DNA from 3 places in the Mesorhizobium sp. M0208 genome. Region 1 is predicted to be linked to each of the others. Evidence: predicted binding sites of a transcription regulator. Region 1 holds the regulator's gene; each other region holds the start of a gene.
What was found. The regulator LexA, encoded in region 1, represses DNA repair genes until DNA is damaged. The targets are predictions, from matches to a motif close to TGTTCNNNNTGTGTTCNG.
Positions count from the first base shown of each region.

Region 2: the regulator LexA is predicted to act here: its motif matches at 1,252-1,269, upstream of recA (recombinase RecA).
Region 3: the regulator LexA is predicted to act here: its motif matches at 1,975-1,992, upstream of NKJ17_RS00925 (DNA recombination protein RmuC).

Region 1 covers NZ_JAMYSP010000008.1:139,445-142,721, reverse strand. Annotated here, with positions in the region: partial or broken gene kynU (kynureninase) at 12-1,258, opposite strand; gene lexA (transcriptional repressor LexA) at 1,708-2,442, shown strand; gene NKJ17_RS11180 (ComEC/Rec2 family competence protein) at 2,436-3,277, opposite strand, start outside.
Region 2 covers NZ_JAMYSP010000035.1:51,724-55,000, reverse strand. Annotated here, with positions in the region: gene NKJ17_RS26670 (TfoX/Sxy family protein) at 1-149, shown strand, start outside; gene NKJ17_RS26665 (PfkB family carbohydrate kinase) at 184-1,116, opposite strand; gene recA (recombinase RecA) at 1,394-2,491, shown strand; gene alaS (alanine--tRNA ligase) at 2,752-3,277, shown strand, end outside.
Region 3 covers NZ_JAMYSP010000001.1:178,227-181,503, forward strand. Annotated here, with positions in the region: gene NKJ17_RS00915 (cation diffusion facilitator family transporter) at 1-156, shown strand, start outside; gene NKJ17_RS00920 (GFA family protein) at 236-640, shown strand; gene NKJ17_RS00925 (DNA recombination protein RmuC) at 680-1,942, opposite strand; gene def (peptide deformylase) at 2,046-2,576, shown strand; gene fmt (methionyl-tRNA formyltransferase) at 2,593-3,277, shown strand, end outside.

The DNA.
Region 1 (3,277 bases):
TCGCATCAATCTCAAGTGACAGCCGCCTTGATGGCGAAGCGCGCATCCTTCCACGCACCGGTGCGCAGGATGTCCTCAAGCACTTCGACGGCCTGCCAGACATCGGCATAGCCGACATAGAGCGGGGTGAAGCCGAAGCGCATGGTCGATGGCGCGCGAAAATCGCCGATCACACCACGTTCGATCAGCGCGCGCATGATCTGGTAGCCATGCTCATGCATGAATGAAATCTGGCTGCCGCGTTTTTCCCCATCGCGCGTGCTTTCGAGCGTGAGACCGTAAGTGCCGCACTTTGCCTCGACAAGCTCGATGAACAGATCGGCCAGTGCGATGCTCTTCTTGCGCACCGCAGTCATGTCGACATCGTCCCAGATGTCGAGCGCGCCCTTCAGCGTGCGCATCGAAAGGATCGGCTGGGTGCCGCACAGAAACCGGCGGATGCCGGTGCCGGCCGCATAGCCTGGCTCGAAGGCGAAGGGCCGTGCATGGCCCCACCAGCCGGTGAGCGGCTGCTGGATGTCGGAAAGATGCCGCTCAGCCGCATAGATGAAGGCAGGCGCGCCCGGGCCGCCATTCAGATATTTATAGGTGCAGCCAACGGCAAAATCGGCGTTTGCTTTGTCGAGCTCGACTGGCATCGCGCCAGCGGTGTGGCAGAGATCCCAGACGATCATCGCCCCGGCTTCCTGGGCCCTGCGCGTCAGAGCCGGCATGTCGCGCAGTTCGCCCGATTGTAGTTGACGTGATTGACCAGCACCACGGCGGTGCGATCGTCGATCAGTTCCTCGATGGTCGGCGCGTCGACCCCCGAGAGGCGCAGCAGCGCATCTTTTCGCGTCGAAACCACACCCTCAGCCATGTAGAGGTCTGTCGGAAAACTATCGCCCTCGGCGACGATGGCCTGCCGCTCCGGTCGCATGGCCATGGCCGCGTGCAGCAGCTTGTAGATGTTGACCGACGTCGTGTCGCAGACCACCGTCTGGCCGACCGCGGCACCGATCAGGCGCCCGAACTGGTCGCCAAGTTCAAGCGGCATGTTGAACCAGCGGGCCGTGTTCCATGCGCGGATGAGATCATGCGACCATTCTTCGGTCGCGGCCTTGCGCAATTCATCGAAGGCGGCACGTGAAGCAGCTCCTAGCGAATTGCCGTCGAGATAGATCACTCCTTGCGGCAACACAAAGCGGTCGCGTATCGCGCGCAGCGGATCCGCGGCATCCATCGCCTTTACGGCCACGAGATCGGGAATTCCCGTCATGATTTGCCTGCTCCCCCAAAAAATCCAACGCAACGCCGGACACGTATCGACTGTTCTTCCATTACCTGGTTGCGCGCAGCAAGGCTCCACCGGCGAGAAGCAGCCTGACCAGGCGGTGGAAACCGGGACTTAACCCCGAGGTTGGCGTTTTGAGTTCGTTTCGTTCACGGTGCATTGACCAAACCGCACATTCGATAGGGGTTCACTTCCGTGCCCTTTGCCGACGGACGGCCGATGCCAATGCGCCCTTCCGGGACGCCAGAAGGGCGCAAACGAAAGCAGAATCAAGGCGATGAGGCTCGCGGCGGCGAAAATACGGTGCGCCGGCAGGGGACGTCGTTTGTTTCCCGAGCCTTAACGCATTCATTAAACTTTAAACAGTTGCGGAACACAACTGGAACAGATAGTGTCTGTTCTGGGTTTGTTTTCTGATTCTGTTGGGGGTCGCTATGCTGACACGCAAACAACACGAACTGCTTATGTTCATCCACGAAAGGTTGAAGGAAAGCGGTATCCCACCTTCCTTCGACGAGATGAAGGAAGCGCTCGACCTGGCTTCCAAATCCGGAATCCACCGACTGATTACGGCGCTGGAGGAGCGCGGCTTCATTCGCCGTTTGCCCAACCGGGCCCGTGCGCTGGAGGTGCTACGCCTGCCTGACTCGATCGCCCCCGGCCTCAATGCGGCACGCAAGTTCTCGCCGAGTGTCATCCAGGGCAGTCTTGGGCAAGGTGCCCCTCGGCAGGGCAAGCCGACATCGTCGCGCGTCCCTGCAGCCGGCAATGACGACGATGTCGTCGCCGCCGTTTCGATCCCGGTAATGGGCCGCATCGCCGCTGGCGTGCCGATCGATGCTATCCAGCACCAGACGCATTCGATTTCGGTGCCGCCGGATATGATCATGGGCGGCGAGCATTATGCGCTCGAGGTCAAAGGCGATTCGATGATCGAGGCTGGCATTTTCGACGGCGACACGGTGATCATCCGCAACGCCGATACGGCGAGCCCCGGTGAGATCGTGGTGGCCCTGGTCGACGAGGAGGAAGCAACGCTGAAGCGGTTCCGCCGCAAGGGCGCCTCGATCGCCCTGGAAGCCGCCAATCCGGCCTACGAGACGCGCATCTTCGGACCAGACAGGGTCAAGGTGCAGGGCAAGCTCGTTGGGCTGATCCGCCGCTACTGAGTTGCGCCCTTGGTGCCGGCTTTTGGATTGTCGGCCCTGCGGTATGGCGGCAGGCCGCGCGCCGCGCGTGAAAATTTCCGCTGCACGTGCCAGGGCCGGTATGATTTTTCGACGGCGAAGCGGATTTCGGCGCGTGTTGCCGCTTGTGGATCGAAATAGACGGCCGCACTTCCCGCGCGCGCCAGTTGCCGTTTGGTGACGACGAGGACCAGCCGGTCGTAGTAGCAGGGATTATGGGCGGTGGCGTCGTCGATGACGATCAAGCTGGCGAAGGCACAGGCTGGCCGTGCGGTATCGCGGTCCTTGGCTTGCGCAATGATCGCGCCGGATGGATGCCTGGCGAGGCAGAGACCGTCCGTGCAAATGAAGGGCATGCCCGGCGGCAGGTCGGCCGGATCGGCAATGTCGAATTGCGGATCGTTCTTTCCAGGTGTTTCCGGCGCGACGATAGCCTCTGATGTGAGCGCGCGTTTCCAGTTGTCGATGGTGAACTCATTCGGGCGTGCCCGGTTGACCGCGAGTTCACCGCTGCCGATCGGCAGCGCGACCAGCCGTGCGTCCTCCGAGATCAATACGTCGGGTACGCGCGTCTGCGTTGTTGTTAGCAAGCCGGCGAGCGCAAAAGGAATTGCCGCGAGCCGCAACCAGGTCGTCGCCATGCTGGCAATGACGAGGGCGATCGTCACCAAAAGGACAGATCTCAGCGAAATCAACCCCACCGCATCGATCGGCGAGCGCTCGGAGATCCACGCGGACAGGGCGATCATCGCCGTCAGCCCCTTGCCCATCACGTAGAGGAAAGGTCCATCCGCGCCGAACGGCATCGCCAGCGCGC
Region 2 (3,277 bases), on a different contig from region 1:
GCCGGCAATGGACCTACACCGACTCGCGCCACGGCAAGCTCGTGTCTATGCCCTATTGGAGCGTTCCCGACAGCGCTTTCGACGATCCAGACGAGATGGCGATCTGGGCGCGGCGTGCCTACGAGGCAGGACGGCGCGCCGGCAAATAGGCTGCGTCATGCTTCGGCAATTCCGGGCCGCATTTCACGCCAGTTCCCGCGCCTCGGGCACGAGCGCCAGCGCCTCGGCAAAGCTGGCGCTGGTGAAGGCGGCGCGCTCGACGGCGAGCGCCGCGGCGGCAATGCCTTCGCGCAGTGCCGCGCGCAGCGTCAGGCCGCGCAGCAGGGCAGCGATCGTGGCGCCTGCCAATGCGTCGCCGGCGCCGGCAACGTCGGTCCGTTTTTGTAGCGGCCGTGGCGAGATCGAGAACGCGCCGGTTTGGTCGAAACCGAGCACCGGACCGTCGCCGTCGGTGACCACGCCGCTTTTCAGGCCGGCGCGTCTCAGGCCGTCGATGACGCCTTGATCGTCAGCATCGATGTCAACGCCGGCGATCACGCCGGCCTCGTGCCGGTTCATGAAGGCCAGCGCTAGAAGTCCGAGCACCGGCGTCAGCCGCGCCGCTCTGTTGGGCGAGACGGCAAGCGCAAACACCGCCTTGCCGGCGGCGAGTGCCGCCATCCGCTCCAGCGCGGTCGACGGCAGGTTGGCGTCGCACAGGATCGCATCGGCCGAACCGATAGCTTCGCGCACCTTGGCGCGGCGAATTTGCTTGGGAAGCGCCAGCTCGTAGAGCACCATGTCGGCAAGGCCGGCGATCAGTCCGCCATCGCTATCGATCAGCATCGTATGGCTTGGCGTTGCCCGGTCGAGGAACACCGCCGACAGGTCGGCAATGCCGGCCTCGGTGACGGCGCGCAAGACCGTGTCGCCAAGGGCATCGCCGCCGCGCACCGAAAGCAGCGAGGCCGAGGCGCCGCGTCGCACCGCCCAGCGCAAGGCGTTGAAGACGGCGCCGCCAACATGCTCGCGCATCGTGCCGGGGTTCAAGGCGGCTGGCACGAAGGCGCCGGCAACCCGGCCGCGCCGCTCGATATAGGCGCCGCCCACGGCCAGGATCGTCGGGGAGTTCATCATGCCGGCAAAATGCCCTTTGCTGTTGCGCGGGAGGAGACTAGGTCGCTGGGCGGAACCCTGCAATCGCGGGTGCGATTCGGTTGGTGACGGCAGCGGCGCCGCATGCGAGGCGGGAGGCATTGGGAAGCAAATTTACGAAACAAAAATAGAACAAATATGGATATCCGTTATTTTTCAAATCCTTGCCGCTCATTGACAAATGAGAACAAACGAGGTACATTCTTTTAAGGATTGCGGGATTGTCCGGCCTCCATTGACGACCACGGGGTGATGTATCATGGCTCAGAATTCTTTGCGGCTTGTAGAGGACAAAGCGGTGGACAAATCAAAGGCTCTGGATGCGGCGCTGTCGCAAATCGAGCGTGCCTTCGGCAAAGGCTCGATCATGCGGCTCGGCGCAAACGAGCAGGTCGTCGAGATCGAAACAGTGCCGACCGGCTCGCTTGGGCTGGACATCGCGCTTGGCGTCGGTGGCCTGCCGCGCGGCCGCATCGTCGAGATCTACGGGCCGGAAAGCTCGGGCAAGACGACGCTGGCGCTGCACACGGTGGCCGAAGCCCAGAAGAAGGGCGGCATCTGCGCCTTCGTCGATGCCGAGCACGCGCTCGACCCGGTCTATGCCCGCAAGCTCGGCGTCGATCTCGAAAACCTATTGATCTCGCAGCCCGATACCGGCGAGCAGGCGCTGGAGATCTGCGACACGCTGGTGCGCTCCGGCGCCATCGACGTGCTGGTGGTCGATTCGGTGGCGGCGCTGACGCCGCGGGCGGAAATCGAAGGCGAGATGGGCGATTCGCTGCCCGGCCTGCAGGCGCGCCTGATGAGCCAGGCACTGCGCAAGCTCACCGCCTCGATCTCGCGCTCCAACACCATGGTCATCTTCATCAACCAGATCCGCATGAAGATCGGCGTCATGTTCGGGTCGCCCGAGACGACGACCGGCGGCAATGCGCTGAAATTCTATGCTTCGGTCCGCCTCGACATCCGCCGCATCGGCTCGGTCAAGGATCGCGACGAGGTCGTCGGCAACCAGACCCGCGTCAAGGTGGTCAAGAACAAGCTGGCGCCGCCCTTCAAGGTGGTCGAGTTCGACATCATGTATGGCGAGGGCGTCTCCAAGACCGGCGAGCTGGTCGATCTCGGCGTCAAGGCCGGCGTGGTCGAAAAGTCGGGCGCCTGGTTCTCCTACAATTCGCAGCGTCTTGGCCAGGGCCGCGAAAACGCAAAACTGTTCCTGCGCGATAATCCCGACACGGCGCGCGAGATCGAGCTGGCGCTGCGACAGAATGCCGGGCTGATCGCCGAGAAATTCCTTGAAAACGGCGGCTCCGAAAGCAGCGACGACGGTTTCGAGGACGACGCTGGGGTGATGTAGGGCAGGCGACGCCTCGCGGAGCCTCAGCCGGGTTTCGATTTGATGTTTTGATTTTGAGTTTGCGTAATCGATGCGTTTCGAACCGCCGGCCCCGTGCCGGCGGTTTGCGTTTGACGGCGGGGCAGAAGCCATTTCAAAGCGCTGGTGAAAGCGGGGATTTGAGCCCGTTTGGTGTTTCTGGACAGGCTGCGGTGCGACCGCTAAAAGGCCATGTCTATTTTCCGCCGGCAGCCGGCGGTTCTCTCGAAAAGGCAGTATTCATGAGTGGCGTCAACGAGATCCGGTCGGCATTTCTCGACTATTTTCGCAAGGAAGGTCACGAGGTCGTCGCGTCAAGCCCGCTGGTGCCGCGCAACGACCCGACGCTTATGTTCACCAATGCCGGCATGGTGCAGTTCAAGAACGTTTTCACCGGTCTGGAGAAGCGGCCCTATTCGCGCGCCACGACTGCCCAGAAGAGTGTTCGCGCCGGCGGCAAGCACAACGACCTCGACAATGTCGGCTACACTGCGCGCCACCTGACCTTCTTCGAGATGCTCGGCAATTTCTCCTTCGGCGACTATTTCAAGGAGCGCGCCATAGAGCTTGCCTGGAACCTGATCACCAGGGAGTTCGGGCTGAAGAAGGACAAGCTGCTGGTCACCGTCTACCACACCGACGACGAGGCGGCCTCGTACTGGAAGAAGATCGCCGGCCTTTCGGACGATCGCATCATCCGCATCGCGACTTCGGACAACTTCTGGGCAATGGGTGACACCGGGCCTTGCGGGCCGTGTTCGGAGATAT
Region 3 (3,277 bases), on a different contig from region 1:
GCGCCCGAGATAGAGACCTGCGTCGAACGCCTCGAGACGCGGCTGAAAGCGGAGATGCCGGAGGTGACGCGGCTGTTCGTCAAGCCTCAGACCACCGGCACCTGGGAACGCCGGAGCAAGGCCTTGGCGGGGGCATCCGGACAAGAACCGGCCTAAGGAAAATGGCTTGAGGAAATCGATGCGCCATCGGACAGTCCCGGTTATGATCGCAGGCAAAAGCTCGGGAGGAACGAAGATGAAAATCGACGGCGGGTGTCATTGCGGCGCCATCACTTACGAGGCCGAGGTCGATCCGGAAAAGACCACCATTTGTCACTGCATCGATTGTCAGAAGCTAACCGGAACGGCCTTTCGCGTCACCGTGCCGGCGTCCCAGGACAATTACAGGATCACCAAGGGCAAGCCGAAAATCTACATCAAGACCGGTTCGAGCGGCGCCAAGCGCGCCCAGGCGTTTTGCGGTGAGTGTGGCTCGCATCTCTACGCCACGTCGGCGGGCGAGGGACCGAAGGTTTACGGCATCAGGGTCGGCACGGCACGGCAACGCGAGCAACTGGTGCCGAAAAAGCAGATCTGGCACCGCTCGGCGCTGCATTGGCTGCCGGAATTCGAAGGCACGACCATCATCGAGGAGCAGTAGCGCCAGATCCGGGTGAAGCCTCCGGTTCCGGCGTAGCTCTCAATCGTCGCCTTCGACGACCCTTAGCCTCAACTGCCCGGTTTTCGAATCAGCGACGCGCGGGCTGCTTTCCGCTTTTGCTCCGCTGCCATTCGAACCAGCGGTATCCTCCGCCGGCTGCACGCCAAACTCCAGCGCCTCGATCTTTTGTCCGCGCCGGGTCACCTTCGATGTCGAGACCAGGATGTCGTCGATATCCTTGGCCGATTGACCGAAATGCGTCTGCAATTTGCGCACCCGCTCGTCGAGCCGGGAGACGTCTTCCATTAGCCGGATGACCTCGCCCTGGATCAGGTGCGCCTGCTCGCGCATGCGGGCATCCTTGAGGATTGCCTGGATGACCTGAATCGACAGCATCAAAAGCGATGGCGAGACGATGACGATCCGCGATCGATGCGCCTTTTGGACAACGGCCTCGAAATTCTCATGGATTTCGGCGAACACCGATTCCGAGGGCACGAACATGAAGGCGGTGTCCTGCGTCTCGCCCTGGATCAGGTATTTTTCGGAAATATCGCGGACATGCACCTCGATGTCGCGGCGGAAAGCCTGTGCTGCCGACTTCTGCAGGTCGGCGCCTTCGGCGGCACGGATGGCATTCCACGCCTCGAGCGGAAACTTTGCGTCGATGGCAAGTGACGGCGCGCCGTTCGGCATCTTCACCAGGCAGTCGGGCCGGCTGCCATTCGACAAGGTCGCCTGGAATTCATAGGCGCCGTGCGGCAATCCGTCGGCGACGATGGCCTCCATGCGCGACTGGCCGAAGGCGCCGCGCGTCTGCTTGTTGGAAAGGATCGCCTGCAATTGCACGACCTGGCCGGCCAGCGACTGGATATTGCCTTGCGCGATATCGATAACCGCCAGCCGTTCCTGCAGCTTGGCGAGGCTCTCATGCGTCGATCTCGTCTGCTCGGTCATGGTCTGGCCCAGGCGGCCGGTCATGGCATCGAGGCGCTGGCCGATCGACTGGGTCAGTTCCGCCTGGCGCGCCCCGAACACTTCGGCGATGGCGCCCATGCGGCCTTGCATTTCCGCCTGGCTTGCCAAGATGCCGGCCATCCGCACCTCGGCGTCACGGGCGTGGTCGGCGGCTTCGGCGGCCGCCACTGCACGCGCCTTGGCCGATCGCCAGAGCGCAACGACGAGCGCCACGAACAGTCCAAGGAACAGCATTGCGCCGAAACCCAGGGCTTGGCCGAGCGTGAGCGTGGTGGCGCCGAGGCGGGCGACAGGTTCGGACAGGATGGTGGCCAGATCGTTCATGCCGACAGCATAGATGATTCGGTCTGCCGGCACAGATCAAAACGTGAACGACCCGAAGCCGTCCCGGTTGACGCTTTTCCTGCGAGGTCTTAGGTGAGACGCCATGTCGATCAAGCCGCTTATCATCCTCCCCGATCCCGTCCTGCGCCAGGTTTCAAAACCGGTCGAGCGTGTCGATGGCGATTTGCGCAAACTGGCCGGCGACATGCTGGACACTATGTATGACGCGCCCGGCATCGGCCTCGCAGCGATCCAGGTCGGCGAACCCTTGCGCATGCTGGTGATCGACCTCGCCAAGGAGGACGAGACGCCGGCGCCGCACGTCTTCATCAATCCCGAAATCCTTGAAAGCTCCGACCAGCGTTCGGTCTATGAGGAAGGCTGCCTGTCGATCCCCGATTACTATGCCGAAGTCGAGCGCCCCGCCGCGGTGCGGGTGAAGTATCTCGATCGCGACGGCAAGCTGCAGGAGATCGAGGCCGAGGGGCTGATGGCGACCTGCCTGCAGCACGAGATCGACCATCTCAACGGCGTGCTGTTCATCGACCACATCTCAAAACTGAAGCGCGACATGGTGGTCAAGAAGTTCAAAAAGCTCGCCAGGGACAAGGCGCCGGGCAAGATGGTGGGATAGGGGTCGACGAATGCCCCTGCGTGTCATCTTCATGGGTACGCCCGAATTCTCCGTGCCGACGCTGCGGGCGATTGCCGGGGCCGGGCACGGGTTGACCGCCGTCTATACGCAGCCGCCGCGCGCCGGGGCCCGGCGCTGGCTCGAACTGACGCGGTCGCCGGCGCAGCGCGAGGCGGAGCGGCTGGGCGTCGAGGTGCGGACGCCGGTGTCGCTGAAGAGCGAGGCGGAGCAGGAGGCGTTCCGCGCCTTGCGCGCCGACGTCGCCGTGGTCGTCGCCTACGGGCTGCTTCTGCCCAAACCCATTCTCGAGGCGCCGCGGCTCGGTTGTCTCAATGGCCACGCATCGTTGTTGCCGCGCTGGCGCGGCGCTGCCCCTATCCAGCGCGCCATCATGGCCGGCGATACCGAAACGGGCATGATGGTGATGCGGATGGACGAAGGCCTCGACACCGGGCCGGTGGCAATGGTTGAAAAATGTCCCATTGGACCCGACATGACGGCCGGCGATCTGCACGACCGGCTGATGGTCCTCAGTGCTGCGCTGATGGTGCAAGCGCTCGAGCGGCTGGAGCGGAATACGCTGACATTTACCACACAGGCGGAGGTGGGGGTGACCTACGCCAAGAAAATCGATAAATCGGAGACTCGCATAGCCTGGCTGCGACCTGCTGGCGACGTGCACAACCAGATTCGCGGCCTGT